Regions from separate parts of the Stenotrophomonas sp. YJH_SMC_123 genome, predicted to be linked through region 1. Evidence: predicted binding sites of a transcription regulator. Region 1 holds the regulator's gene; the other holds the start of a gene.
The links. Region 1 encodes FliA, which starts transcription of late flagellar genes. Its sites were predicted from a motif close to TAAAGTTTNNCNNNCNNNGGCCGATAA; they were not measured.
Positions count from the first base shown of each region.

Region 2: the regulator FliA is predicted to act here: its motif matches at 3,318-3,344, upstream of AC5P5W_RS16720 (methyl-accepting chemotaxis protein).

Region 1 is NZ_JCAFRM010000013.1:25,050-32,289, forward strand. Features, by position in the region: gene flhA (flagellar biosynthesis protein FlhA) at 1-695, shown strand, start outside; gene flhF (flagellar biosynthesis GTPase FlhF) at 841-2,457, shown strand; gene AC5P5W_RS20180 (MinD/ParA family ATP-binding protein) at 2,444-3,331, shown strand; gene AC5P5W_RS20185 (RNA polymerase sigma factor FliA) at 3,328-4,074, shown strand; gene cheY (chemotaxis response regulator CheY) at 4,132-4,524, shown strand; gene AC5P5W_RS20195 (protein phosphatase CheZ) at 4,524-5,129, shown strand; gene AC5P5W_RS20200 (chemotaxis protein CheA) at 5,132-6,976, shown strand; gene AC5P5W_RS20205 (flagellar motor protein) at 7,067-7,240, shown strand, end outside.
Region 2 is NZ_JCAFRM010000008.1:21,128-28,367, forward strand. Features, by position in the region: gene AC5P5W_RS16700 (bifunctional diguanylate cyclase/phosphodiesterase) at 1-443, shown strand, start outside; gene AC5P5W_RS16705 (hypothetical protein) at 568-1,074, opposite strand; gene AC5P5W_RS16710 (hypothetical protein) at 1,185-1,649, opposite strand; gene AC5P5W_RS16715 (hypothetical protein) at 1,785-2,000, opposite strand; gene AC5P5W_RS16720 (methyl-accepting chemotaxis protein) at 2,099-3,289, opposite strand; gene hflD (high frequency lysogenization protein HflD) at 3,508-4,122, opposite strand; gene mnmA (tRNA 2-thiouridine(34) synthase MnmA) at 4,119-5,261, opposite strand; gene AC5P5W_RS16735 (NUDIX hydrolase) at 5,258-5,719, opposite strand; gene AC5P5W_RS16740 (hypothetical protein) at 5,721-6,194, opposite strand; gene clpS (ATP-dependent Clp protease adapter ClpS) at 6,307-6,633, shown strand; gene AC5P5W_RS16750 (APH(6) family putative aminoglycoside O-phosphotransferase) at 6,795-7,240, opposite strand, start outside.

The DNA.
Region 1 (7,240 bases):
TGGACGCCACCTGGATCCAGCCGCACCAGCGCGCCCAGGCCGAAACGCTGGGCTACACCGTGGTCGATCCGGCCACCGTGGTCGCCACCCATCTGTCGCACCTGATCCGTGAGCACGCGCCGGAACTGCTCGGCCACGAAGAAGTGCAGCACCTGCTGGCCAACCTTGCCAAGAGCGCGCCCAAGCTCGTCGAAGATCTGACGCCGAAGGCGTTGCCGCTGTCGGCGGTGGTGCGCGTGCTGCAGAACCTGCTGGTCGAGCGCATTCCGATCCGCCAGCTGCGCAAGATCGCCGAGGCACTGGTCGAACATGCGCCCAGCAGCCAGGACCCGGCCGTGCTGACCGCCGCTGTTCGCACCGCACTAGGCCGCTTCATCGTGCAGGAGATCGCCGGAATGTCGGCGGAGCTGCCGGTATTCACCCTCAACCCGCAATTGGAACGTGTCTTGCAGGAGTCCACGCAGGGCAACGGCGCCGCGCTGGAACCCGGACTCGCTGAGCGACTGCACCAGAGCCTGGCCGAATGTGTCAGCAAGCAGGAAGCCCGCAACGAGCCCGCGGTCGTGCTGGTACCTGGCCCGGTGCGCGCCGCGCTGGCCCGCCTGGTCCGCCACAGCGTTCCGTCGCTGTCGGTCCTGGCCTACAGCGAGGTGCCGGAGGACAAGCGCCTGAAGCTGGTCGGAACGATCAGCTGACGCCGCCCTGCGATGCGCCAGAAAACAGACACCACTTTCGAACCAACGCAACAGACAGATACCAAGGGGAACCCGCACCGTGCAGACCACCGACCACCCGAGTTCTCCGACCGCCACCCCGCCGTCTTCGCCCCGTGACCACAGCATGAAAATCAAACGATTCGTCGCCGCCGACATGCGCTCGGCCATGAACCTGGTGCGCAAGGAACATGGTCCTGACGCCGTGATCCTGTCCAACCGCCGGATCGAGGAAGGCATCGAGATCGTCGCCGCCGCCAACTACGACGAGAGCGCCGTGCAGCGTGCACTGGAAGCCTCGCGCCGTGACGTCGCACCGCCGCCGGCACCCAAGCCGCGCACCGCCGCCGACGCGGTGATCGCCGCCGTCACCCGCCGCCGCAGCAGCACCCCGGCGCCGGAACCGGTCGCGGCCACCACCTCGGCAGTGGCCGCCCTCGCCCGCGCCGCCGTCGGTGCCACCGGCCGCACCCTGGACAGCGCCGACGAGATCGTGCCGACCCGGGGCAGCACCGGCTTCGCCGCCACCCTGGCCCGCGCCGCCGTCAACGAACCGGCACCGCCGGACCAGATCTTCGCCCCGTTCGCCGAGGCCATCGTTGCACCGGCCGCCACCGTGCCGGCCAACCGCGCGCGCTTCCAGATCGACCCGCCGCACGAGGCGCATCACGAAAGCGTGGCCCCGGCCGTGCTGCCGCCGCCGCTGCCGACCGCTGCCGTGATCGACGCGCAGCCCGGGATCGCCGCCAGCGAACCGGCAGCGGTCGAAGCCGCTATCGAGGCCAGCCCGGCCCCCATGCTGGCCCCGGCACCGACGCTGACCGTGGTTGCCCAGGACGACGCCGAGATCCGCCAGCTGCGCCAGGAAGTGGCCGGCATGCGCCAGGTGATCGAGCGCGAGATGAACCGCTTCACCGATGAGCGCCTGCGTGGCAGCCCGGTGCGCGCCACCGCGCTGGACCTGATGGACGAGTACGGTTTCGACGCCGGGCTGGCCCGCGACGTGGCCATGCAGATCCCGCTGGAAACCGAAGCCCATCGTGGCCGCGGCCTGATGCTGGGGCTGATCTCGCGCAAGCTGCCGATCGCCCCGGTCGACCCGCTGGAAGAAGGCGGCGTGATCGCGCTGGTCGGCCCGACCGGCGCCGGCAAGACCACCACCATCGCCAAGCTGGCCTCGCGCTTCGCCGAGAAGCACGCCCCGCGTGACGTCGCCCTGGTCACCACCGACACCACCCGCATCGGCGCCCGTGAACAGCTGTATGGCTACGGCCGCCAGCTCGGCATCGCCGTGCACGAGGCCAACAGCGGCACCGACCTGGACCAGCTGCTGGAACGCTTGAAGGACTACAAGCTGGTGCTGATCGATACCGCCGGCCTGGGCCCGCGCGACCGTGCCCTGGCCGCCCAGCTGCAGTGGCTGCGCGCCGCGCGCCAGGTGCGCACCCTGCTGGTGCTGCCGGCCAACACCAGCTTCGGCGACATGGACGAGGTGGTGCGCCGCTTCGGTGCGGCCAACCTGCAGGGCCTGGTGCTGAGCAAGCTGGACGAGACCGGCCGCTTCGGCAACGCCCTGTCGGTGGCCGTGGACCACGCCCTGCCGATCACCTGGGTGACCGATGGCCAGGACGTCCCGGAGGACCTGCACCGGGCCAGTGCAGCCAATCTTGTACTTCGCCTTGAAGATTTGCGCCGAGCGGCCGATATGCCCTGCAACCCGGAGTTGAACCATGCCGTCGCGTGAGTACGCCAAGCTGACCAAGACCTTCCCGCTGTCGGCCACCCGCAGCGAGCCGCTCGGCCCTGTGCGCACCATCGCGGTGACCGGCGGCAAGGGCGGCGTGGGCAAGACGAATGTGTCCGCCAACCTGGCGGTGGCGCTGGCCGGCATGGGCAAGCGCACGCTGCTGCTGGACGCCGACCTCGGCCTGGCCAACATCGACGTGATCCTGGGCTTGAACCCCACCTTTACGCTGGCCGACCTGGTGGCCGGCCGCTGCTCGCTGGACGACGTCATCGTCGAAGGCCCGAACGGCGTGCTGGTGGTCCCGGCCGCTTCCGGCCGCCGGCACATGGCCGAGCTTGCCCCGGCCGAGCATGTCGGCCTGGTCAACGTGTTCTCCGAACTGGAACGCGAGCTGGACATCATGGTGGTCGATACCGCCGCCGGCATCACCGACGGCGTGCTGACCTTCTGCCAGGCCGCGCAGGACACCGTGGTGGTGGTCTGTGACGAACCGGCCTCGATCACCGACGCCTACGCACTGATCAAGGTGCTGTCGCGCGAGCGCGGCGTGGACCGCGTCCAGGTGGTGGCCAACATGGTGCGCGACCCGAACGAGGGCCGCGTGCTGTACGAGAAGCTGACCCGCGTCTGCGAGAAGTTCCTCGCCGATGTCTCGCTGAACTACCTGGGCTGCGTGCCGCAGGATGACTGGCTGCGCCTGTCGGTGCAGCGCCAGCAGCCGGTGGTGAAGGCCTATCCGTCCAGCCCGTCGGCGCTGGCGATCACCGAGATCGCACGCCGCACCGCGCGCTGGCAGGCACCGACCGAACCGCGCGGTGGCGTCGAGTTCTTCCTCGAACGCATCCTCAAGCAGCGTGGGGTGGCCGCATGAAAGGCGCAGCCCACCAGTACAGGGAAGTCCAGCGCTCGGCGGCCAACGAGGTCATCGCCCAGCATTCGGACCTGGTGCGACGCATCGCCCACCACCTGGCCGCGCGCCTGCCGGCCAGCGTCGAAGTCGATGATCTGATCCAGGCCGGCATGATGGGCCTGATCGAAGCCTCGCGCAGCTACGACGCCGACCAGGGCGCCTCGTTCGAGACCTATGCCTCGATCCGCATCCGCGGCTCGATGATCGACGAGATCCGCCGTGGCGACTGGGTGCCGCGCTCGGTGCACCGCCGTGCACGCGACGCCGCCGCCACCATCCGCCGCCTGGAACAGAGCACGGGCCGTGCCGCCAGCGCCACCGAAGTGGCCGCCGCGATGGAGATGCCGCTGCCCGAGTACCTGAGGCTGATGGAAGACGCCGCACGTGGCCAGGTGCTGAGCCTGGAGTCGCGCATCGAAGACCAGGGCGAACTGGATACCGTCGCCCAGGGCGGCCCGACCCCGCAGCAGGTGCTGGAGCGCGGCGAGTTCGGCCGTGAGCTGGGCAAGGCCATCGGCCACCTGCCCGAGCGCGAACAGCTGGTGCTCTCGCTGTACTACGAGCAGGAGCTGAACCTGAAGGAGATCGGCGCGGTGCTCGGCGTGAGCGAGTCGCGGGTCTGCCAGATCCATGGCCAGGCCGTGCTGCGCCTGCGCGGCCGCCTGAAGATTTTCGAGGCCGTCGACGCCGGCCTGGAAGAATGAACATCCCCGAGGCGACTGCCCCCGGCCGCCCGGAATGAACAACAAAGGAACTCTGCTTTGAACAAGAACATGCGCATCCTCATCGTCGACGACTTCTCGACCATGCGTCGAATCGTCAAGAACCTGCTGGGCGATCTGGGCTTCACCAACACCGCCGAAGCCGAGGACGGGCATGCCGCGCTGTCGCTGCTGCAGAGCCAGCCCTTCGATTTCGTCGTCACCGACTGGAACATGCCGGTGATGACCGGCATCGAACTGCTCAAGGCGATCCGTGCCGACGCCAAGCTGAAGACCCTGCCCGTGCTGATGGTCACCGCCGAAGCCAAGCGCGAGCAGATCATCGAAGCGGCCCAGAACGGCGTGAACGGCTACATCATCAAGCCGTTCACCGCGCAGACGCTGGAAGAGAAGCTGGGCAAGATCTTCGAACGCCTGGCGGCCAGCGCCTGATGGATACCACGGTCGACAAGAACGCCCTCGCCCTGCGCCTGCAGGAAGCCCTGGATGCCCTGGAGTCCGGTGACGAAGCCGCCTGGCGGCAACGCATCGACGGACTGGTCGCGCTGCGCACGCAGCCGATGATGAGCGGCCTCTCGCGGCTGGCCCGCGAGCTGGGGCAGGCCCTGGGCGAACTGCCGACCGTGCCCAGCGAGGCCGGCGAACTGGACGATGCGTGCGCACGTCTGGACCACGTGGTGGCGATGACCGAACAGGCCACCCACCGCACCCTGGACCTGGCCGAGGAATGCCGCAGCCTGACCGAGCAGCTGCGCGCCGAAGGCCTGCAGCCAGGCCAGGACGTGCAGCTCGAGCGCATCCGCCACAACCTGACCGAGATCGCCCTGACCCAGAGCTACCAGGACCTGACCGGGCAGATCATCCGTCGCGTGGTCGGCATCGTCCGCCGCGTGCATGAAGGCTTCGGCGCGCTCGGCCTGCCGCCGGAACAGCATCGCACCGACCCGGAACTGGCCGGGCCGGCACTGAAGGGACTGGACCGCCACGCGGTCTCGCAGAACGACGCCGACGACCTGTTGTCGGATCTGGGGCTGTAAGCATGAGCGCGGTATCCGACGACATCACTGCCGATTTCATCATCGAGGCACAGGAAATCCTGGATCGCCTCGGCGAACAGCTGGTGTCGCTGGAGCAGGCACCGCAGGACACCGAACAGCTCAACGCGGTGTTCCGGGGCTACCACACGCTCAAGGGCGGCGCGGGTTTCCTCGGTGTCACCGCCATGGTCGAGCTGTGCCACGCCGCTGAAGAAGCGCTGGGCGCTGCACGTGCCGGCCAGGCCGTGCTGCAGGCCCATCACTTCGACGCCGCCCAGCAATCGCTGGACTACCTGCAGTCGATGCTCGATGCCGTGTCTTCCGGCACCGAGCCGGGCTATGCACCGCCGGACCTGATCGCCCAGTTCGACGTGCATGGAGGTGCAGCAGCGCCTGCCGCCGCTGCCGCCGCACCGGCGGCCGGTGCCGGCGACCTGATCACCGACGACGAGTTCGAGGCGCTGCTCGACCAGCTGCACGGTGGCAACGCACCGACTGCGGTGGCGCCGGCAAAGAAGGCCGACGACGGCCTGATCAGCGAAGATGAGTTCGAAGCCCTGCTCGACCAGCTGCACGGCGGCGCCGCACCCGGCGCCAGGCCCGCAGCTGCGGTGGCGCCGGCACCGATCGCCGCCCCGCGCCCGGCGGCCGCACCGGCACCGGTGGCCAAGCCGGCCGCCAAGCCGCTGGCCGAAGCCGAACACACCGTGCGCGTGGACACCAAGCGCCTGGATGCGATCGTCAACCTGATCGGCGAACTGGTGCTGTCGCGCAACCGGCTCAAGACCCTGCGTGCGCGCCTGCGCGACGAGGAGCTGGACCGCGCCGTGTCCACCCTGGACATCGCCACCGCGCGCCTGCAGTCGGCGGTGATGCGCACCCGCATGCAGCCGGTGGGCAAGGTATTCTCGCGCTTCCCCAAGGTCGCCCGCGACGTCGCCCGCTCGCTGAAGAAGGAAGTGGACCTGGAGCTGATCGGCGCCGAAACCGAGCTCGACCGCAACCTGGTCGAAGCGCTGGCCGACCCGCTGGTGCACCTGGTCCGCAACGCCATCGACCATGGCGTGGAAATGCCCGACCTGCGCGAAGCGCAGGGCAAGCCGCGCATGGGCCATGTGCGGTTGTCGGCGCAGCAGGAAGGTGACTACGTCAGCATCGAGGTGCAGGACGATGGCGCCGGCATCGATCCGGAAAAGCTGCGCGCGAAGGCACGCGAGAAGGGCCTGATCGATCCGGAAGCCGCCGCCCGCCTGAGCAGCGAGGAGTGCCTGCACCTGGTGTTCCTGCCCGGCTTCTCGACCAAGCAGCAGGTCACGGATATTTCCGGGCGCGGCGTCGGCATGGACGTGGTGCAGTCGCGCATCCGCGAACTCAGCGGGCAGATCCAGATCCAGTCGGAGCTGGGCCGCGGCAGCCGCTTCCTGATCCGCGTGCCGCTGACCCTGGCGATCCTGCCGACCCTGCTGGTGCAGGCCGGCGAGGACGTCTATGCGCTGCCGCTGGCGCGCGTGATGGAGGTGCTGCACGCGCCGCCCACCTCGCTGGGCTGGTTCGATGGCCGTGCCGTGCTCGACCGCCGTTCGCACACGCTGCCGCTGGTCGATCTGCGGCAGTGGCTGGATGTGACGCCGGCCGCATCGACCCTGCTGACCATCGTGGTGCTGCAGGCCGGCGAAGCGCGCTTCGGCCTGGTCGTGGACCAGGTCCGTGGGCGCGAGGAAGTGGTCATCAAGCCACTGCCGAAGGCCCTGCGCGGCCTGCGCGGTTACGCCGGTGCAACCTTGATCGGCGATGGTCGCATGGCGCTGATCCTGGATGTGGATGGCCTGCGCAGCCCGCACGACTGACCCGCTTGCTGAACCCGTAAAACCGTGAAGTCGCACCAGTAGCCCGTACCGGTGTCTCAAGTCCCATTCATACAAGCCGATACCGGATCCATGGATAGACTCAGCCTCATTGGACTCTTTCTCGCCCTGGCCTCGCTGGTCGGTGGCAGCATCCTCAAGGGCGCCGGCCTGGCGTCGTTGTGGTCGCCTGCGGCGTTCGTGATCGTCATCGTCGGCACCGTTGCCGCGATCCTGCTGCACACCTCGCCGGCGGTGTTCAAGCAT
Region 2 (7,240 bases), on a different contig from region 1:
AACTGGAGCTGACCGAGTCGGCGCTGATCCGTGATACCGACATCCTGCGCCATTGCTTCGACGTGCTGGAACGGCATGGCGTGCCGCTGGCGGTGGATGACTTCGGCACCGGCTTCTCCAACCTCAATTACCTCAATCGCTTCCCGGTGGGGCGCCTGAAGATCGACCGCAGTTTCGTGCAGGGCATGCTGCATGATTCGGGCACGGCCGAAGTCACCCAGGCCATCGTCCACCTGGGCCACGCGCTGGGCATGAAGGTGGTGGCCGAAGGCGTGGAAACCCACCAGGAAGAAGACATGCTGCGCCGCCAGGGCTGCGACGAGATCCAGGGCTACCTGTACTCGCGCCCGCTCAGCCCGCGTGATCTGGCGCAGTGGCTGCGCCAGCAGCGCCCGGCGCCAATGCGCACCGACGCCAGCGGCGAAGCGGTGCTGGTGCGCTGAGGGTCTGCGCTGGCGGATGCCGGCGCGGTGTGGCCTGACTCTGGTGCGCCCAGCTCTGGTGGGTGCCGACCGTTGGCCGGCACGGATGCCCTGGCGCTCGCGATCATCCACGCATGGCGTGGAACTACCTGGGAAACTCCGCCTTCAACTGCATGCGCAGGGCCTCGACGATGGCCGCATAGCGCCGCTTCTGGACCAGATAGCTGGCCAGGAACAGCGGCAGCACCAGCAGCATCGGTGCCACCATCGGGCGCATCGCCACCAGTGGCAACAGCAGCAGCGACAGGATTGCCACGAACCAGCTGCACAGGCCGATCACCCGCACCTCGTGCCGTCGCGCGTTGAGAACGATTCGTCCACGCATCACCGGGAAGTAGCGCAGGCCGAAGCTCGGTGCGAAGCTCTCGCGGAACGCCATGCTGCCATCGGGCAGCGCATGGAAGGCCAGTTGCAGCCATCTGTCCTGCGGCAGGTCACGTTCCAGGCTGCCCAGCGAAAGCCGGGCCTGCATGGCCGGTGACGCCGCGATGCGTTCGTTGAACAGGGTGATGACCCAGCTGAAATAGCCGGCCACCCAGGCCATCAGAAGGACGGCTTCGAACAGGAGCACTGCGATCAGGGCGATGGCCATCGGTCTTCCATGAACGGGACCGGGCAATCATGCCATGGGCAGCCGTGGCCGGCCCCGCGAGGGGGGCGAGTCCGTGCAGCAGGTCGTGCGTTTCTCGGGGGCGACTTGGGTCAACCTTCTTCGGCGAGATCGCTTAGGTCCAGGATCTGCGGATCAACGCTGCTGGCTACGATGCTTCTGATCAGCCCCGGGCGGCGGCGAAGCGAGTAGGCGTGAATCGCATGGATGGGACTGAATTCACACAGGGGGTAGCGTGAGTGCCCAATGATGACGGGCCTGTTGAAGTGGATGTCCTTAGGGTCATCAAGTGGCAGGGCCCACTTCCCACCGTGCACCAGCCTGACGGTCTCCCCTAGATATCGGGCGAACACGACCCTCAGAGAGTCCCGCTCGTCCTCAGACAGCGTGGCTGCCATCAAGTCATGGAGGCGTTCCAGCCTGTCGAGGCTTTCGGGGCTGCCATCCAGTTCAATGCCATGCGTTTGAGCCTGCGCGACCAGCCATTCTATCTGGCCGTCCATCAGCATAAGGAATTGCTCAAAAGCCTCGCGGGCTTCTTCCAGATTGAACGTCATGCGGAGGCCAGAGAGACAGGGGGAGTGGGCAGTGTGTCCTCGTCCCCTTCCTCAGGCTATGCAACAAATCCTAAAAGGCGACAGCCAAAGCAGAGGTGCAGATATCACGACGGCCCATCCACGCAGGACGTGGATCTACTTCAGGGCTTCGCCATCCAGGCCCAGGTCCCATGCCAGGCCCAGCAGTTCATCGTCGGCTCGGGAGGGGGTGGGGCGCGCATCGGCCAGCTGCTGCAGTTCGAGCAGTTCCTCGCGGGCCACGTCTTCCAGCCGCTGCAGCTGCTCACGCACGCTCGCGTTGCGCGGGCGCTCGGTGTCGGTGAGGGCGGGCAGGGCGCGGATCAGGGTCATGGTGCGCGTACAGGATGCATCCAATGGCAGGTTACAGGCAAAGGCCCCGGACGAACCGGGGCCTTGCGGGCTGCCGGCGAGGGCAGCGGACATCAGGATCAGAACAGCTCGACGGTGCCGGCGCCCATGCTCTGCTGGGCGACGGGCTTGTGCGGCGGGCGTTCCCATTCGCTGCGCAGCTCGCGCAGGCGATTGCCGGTGCGCTGCAGGGCGCTGGCGATCTCTTCGTCGAACACGCCGCCATTGCGGTGCAGCAGTTCCTGCAGGGCCACCGCTTCGCGGTTGATCGCGGTCAGGCGGTCCAGGTGGGTGTGCACACCGCCCAGCGCCTGGGTGGCGATGTCTTCGAACTGCAGGGCACGCACGGCTTCGGCCACGCTGCCATCGATCGCACGGGCGCACTCGGACACTTCGCGCATGCCGTCGCCCAGCGAGGCGTTGATCTGCGCGACGTTGTCGAGCATCGCTGCTGCTTCCTGGCGGGCTTCGCGGGAGCGGTCCATATCGCGCGAGGCCATGTGCGAAACCGTCTCGCGCACCTTGGCGATGGCGTCCTTGGAGCTGTGCGCCAGCTTGCGGATCTGCTCGTTGAAGGTGGTCGAGCGCTCGGACAGGTTGCGCACTTCGTCGGCGACCACGGCGAAGCCACGACCGGCTTCACCGGCGCGCGCCGCTTCGATGGCCGCGTTCAGCGCCAGAAGGTTGGTCTGGTCGGCGATCGACTTGACGTCTTCCAGCAGCGCGAAGATGCCATCCAGGTGCTGCGCCATCTGGTCGATGTGCTGCACGGTGGTGCTGCTCTGGCCGCTCACCTGTTCCAGCGCTTCCACCAGCTGTTCCATGCGATGGCTGGCGTGCTGGGCGAAACGGGCGACGTCGAGGCCGGCATTGCCTTCATCACCGGCGCGGTCGACGATGCGCGACAGGGCCTGGCTCTGCTGGCGCGACTTGCGGTTCATGGCATCGAAGCTGCCGCCCAGGCTGGAGACGGCCTGGCGGATCAGGTCACGGGCGCGTTCCACTTCGCCACGCGAACCGTCGATCTCGTTGCCGACGAAGTTGCGCAGCTCGGTCAGCAGCTGGTCCTGTTCGCGCAGGACACGGGCGTGCTCGGGGGAACGATGTGCCTGTGCGCGGGTGGTCCACCACGCAAAGCCGAGCCAGCTCAGCGTCATCGTGGTCAGGATCGCCCAGCGCAGGGCGGCCGGCCATTCGAAACCGATGGCGAAGGGGAGCAGCAGGGTCAGAGCCAGGGGGGCGGCCAGACGGATGAAAATGCGTGAGTACATGGACGTTCTCGGGAGGTGCACGGAGGATGTATCGGCCGTACCCCCTTTCTCTTTAACGTCGATGTGCCTCGAAGTGCATTCTGAATGCGCCGGTTTTCCGGCACCTTGGCGGCCTCGGGGTCAGAGCCCTTTCCGTGCCGGAAAGGGATCCGACCCCTTGGGCAGGCGCAACGGGGTCGGATCCCTTTTCCATGGAAAAGGGCTCTGACCCCACACCCTCAGGCCAGCAGGCGGTCCACGGCCTCGATCATCGCCTTGCGGCTGAACAGGAAGTCCCAGTAGCTGCCGCCCAGCTGGCGCCACAACACCGCCGAACGCACCGCGGCCAGCAGCAGGGCACGGATCTCCGCCACCACGCCGGCCTGGCCCAGGTAGTGCGGGTTGCCCTGCACCATCACCCGCGGTTTCAGGTGGCTGATGGTGTCGGCATACAGGCCGCCGAGGTTGGCCAGTACGTCCGGGTGGCCACTGTCGCCCAGTTCGGTGGCCTGGCGCTGGGCGCGCTCGATGCCCGAGGCGACCTTGTTCACGGTCGCCCCATCCTGCACGAAGCGGCGCTCCAGCTGCAGCACCGACAGGGCCAGCTTGGGCAGCATCGGGTCCTGGCCCTGGCTGCGGAAGTAGTTGTGCAGCAGGCGCAGGCCGGACTTCAGTGCATGACGGTCACCGAACACCGCCTGCGGCGAGGACGCATCCACGCGGAACACGCTGTCCACGGCGGTGCGCACGGCGGCGGCGTCGGAATGGCCGGTATCGGCGATGCGGCGCACCTGCTGCAGGGCCTGGGCAATGCCGGCCAAGGCCAGGACGCGGTCGTCGACAGTGAAACTCATGCAGCGATTACCTCAAAAGGGGAGGGGGTGGTGCGCAGGCGTTGTTCCAGCGGCGCATCGGTGGCGGCGATCACCGCGCCGCCCAGGCACACATCACCGTCATACAGCACCAGCGATTGACCGGGGGTAACGGCACGCTGCGGGCGCGCAAAGGTGACCAGCACGCTGCCATCGTCCAGCACCTGGACCGTACACGGCTCGTCGGGCTGGCGGTAGCGGGTCTGGGCGGTGCATTCGAAGCGCCGTGCCGGCGGTGAGCCGGCGATCCAGTGCGCGGTTTCCGAACGCAGGCGGTCGGACAGCATCCACTTGCTGTCGCGGTCCTGGTCCACGTACAGCACGTTGCTGGCCACATCCTTGCCAACCACGTACCACGGCGCGGCCGGGCGGCCACGCACGCCGCCGATGTTCAGACCCTCGCGCTGGCCCAGGGTGAAATAAAACACGCCCGGGTGTTCGGCAATCACGCTGCCGTCGGCCGGGTCGAGGATCTGGCCGGGCTTGGCCGGCAGGTAGCGGCCGAGGAATTCGCGGAAGTCGCGCTCGCCGATGAAACAGATGCCGGTGGAGTCCTTCTTGGCGTGGGTCGGCAGGCCGACGTCGCGCGCGATCCGGCGCAGGTCGCTCTTTTCCAGGTCGCCGATCGGGAACAGGGTGGCTGCCAGCTGTTCCTGGCCCAGTTGATGCAGGAAGTAGCTCTGGTCCTTGGATCGATCGGCGCCGCGCAGCAGCAGCCACTGGTGGCCGCGCTGGGCCACCCGTGCGTAATGGCCGGTGGCGATGCGCTCGGCGCCCAGCTCGCGGGCGGCGTCCAGGAAATGCTTGAACTTCACTTCACGGTTGCACAGCACGTCCGGGTTCGGGGTGCGGCCGGCCGCGTACTCGGCCAGGAAGTGCTCGAACACGCCCTGCCAGTACTCGCTGGAGAAGTCCCGGAAGTGGAACGGGATGCCCAGCAGGCCGCACACGGCCACCGCGTCGCGACGGTCATCCTCGGCACGGCAATCACCGCTGCCATCGTCGGCCCAGTTCTGCATGAACAGGCCGGCCACGGCCTCGCCCTGCTGTACCAGGCGCCAGGCGGCGACCGAGGAATCGACGCCGCCGGAGACGCCCACCATCACACGCGGAGTGCTCATGCGACCTCCCGGACCAGCGAAAGCGGGTGGCGCTGGCCACCCAGGTAATCCGCCACCACCTGCCACACCAGCGGGCTGCGCTGGCGCTCGCCGGCGGCCTGCAGCTCGGCCGGGGTCAGCCACAGCGCGCGGTCGATGCCGGTGTCCAGCGGCTGCGCCGGATCGTGCGAAACCGGGCGCGCCGCGTAGCAGAAGCGCAGGAAGGCCGTGCCGTCGCCGGCAGTCCACTGGTAGCAGCCAATGAAGTGGGTCAGCTGCACCGTCCAGCCGGTTTCCTCGCGGGTCTCGCGCAGGGCGGCCTCGGCCAGGCTTTCGCCCGGCTCGAGGTGGCCGGCCGGCTGGTTCAGCACCTGGCGGCCGTCAATGGTCTCCTCGACCAGCAGCACGCGGCCGCCGTCGATCACCACGGTGGCAACGGTGGCGTGCGGTGCCCAGCGCGGGTCCGGCGTGGCGTTCAACTCAGAACTCGTCCTTCTTGGTCAGTTCCAGCTCCATCGCGTCGGCGGTGCGGATGGCCGCATCGATGGCGTCGCTGAGCTGGTCGGCGGTGGCATCGGCGTCGATCTTCACCACGAACATGGCAGTGGTGTCCTGCTTTACCCAGCCGCCCATCTTGGCGTCCTGCGAATCTTCCAGCAGGCGGTTGGCCACGGCCACCGGGAACTGCTTGGTCTTGGCGCTGTAGGCCGGCGACCAGATCTCGCGGATGTTGTGGCTGCCGAAGTCTTCCACCGCCGAGCGCACGTAGACCATCTGGGTGCGGTCACCCTCGACGTCGAAGACCATGCGGTAGTCGCCATCCTCGTCGACCTCGTAGGTGTAACCCAGCTTGTCCAGGTGGCGGGCCACGGACTTGTCGGCCTGGGGCGCGGCGGTGGCAGCACCGGCAGCGGCCAGGGTGATCAGCAGGGCGGGCAGAAGGGTCCTTTTCATGAAGATCCTGTGAAGCAGTGTTGAAAGAAGCTGCAATTGTGACGTTGGGCGTGCGTGCCGTCCAATCTGCGGCGGGCCGACGCAGGCGCGGTGCAACCTCTATAATGGATGGATGCCCCATGAGTCCTCCCCCGATTCCCATCACGAGCACGGCGTTGCCGTGGAGCCCGCGCGCCCGGAAGTGGCGCCGCCGCCGTTCTACCAGGTGATGCTGCTCAACGACGACTACACCCCGATGGATTTCGTGGTGGATGTACTGCAGCAGTTCTTCAGCATGGACCTGGACAAGGCCACGCAGGTGATGCTGCACGTCCATACCCGCGGCCGCGGGGTCTGCGGCGTGTTCACCCGCGAGGTCGCCGAGACCAAGGTTGCCCAGGTCAACGAGTATTCGCGGATGAACCAGCACCCGCTGCTGTGCACGATGGAAAAGGCCTGACCGGCTGCCGATCCTCGTCCGGGTACATCGACTCCGGACACGGCGTGCCCACCAAGGTGGGCACCTACCAAGGCAGAAACCTGTAGAGCCGAGCCCATGCTCGGCTGCTTTTCGTCCCGGCGCAATGATCCCGGATGGAGTGCGCCCACCACGCGCGGAGGTCACGCCTCCGCCAACGCCTCCAGCGCCATCCGCGCCACCGCTTCGTCGATGTCGGCGGGGTCGCCATCGTCCCGGAACCACACGGCCGACAGTGCCGCGCTGGCGGCGATCCAGCGCAGCAGGCGCGCCCGTTCCAGCCCAGCCAGCGCGCTGACCTGTTCCAGCCGGGCGGCAAACCGCTCGGGCCGGGTGGCCACATGGATGCCCGGGCCACAGAGGTCCGGGTTGCTGAACATTGTCGTGTAGTCGAACGCGCGGTCGCCCAGCAGCCGCTTCGGGTCGATCGCCAGCCAGCCACGCGCGCCGAAATCCAGCACGTTGTCGTGGTGCAGGTCGCCGTGCAGCGGCCGGATCTCGTGTTCTTCCCGCAACACCCGCTCCGCCAGTGATCTGCACTGTTCCAGCAGTGGCGGCAGCGTGGCCCTTGGCTGCAGCAGGTCGGCGA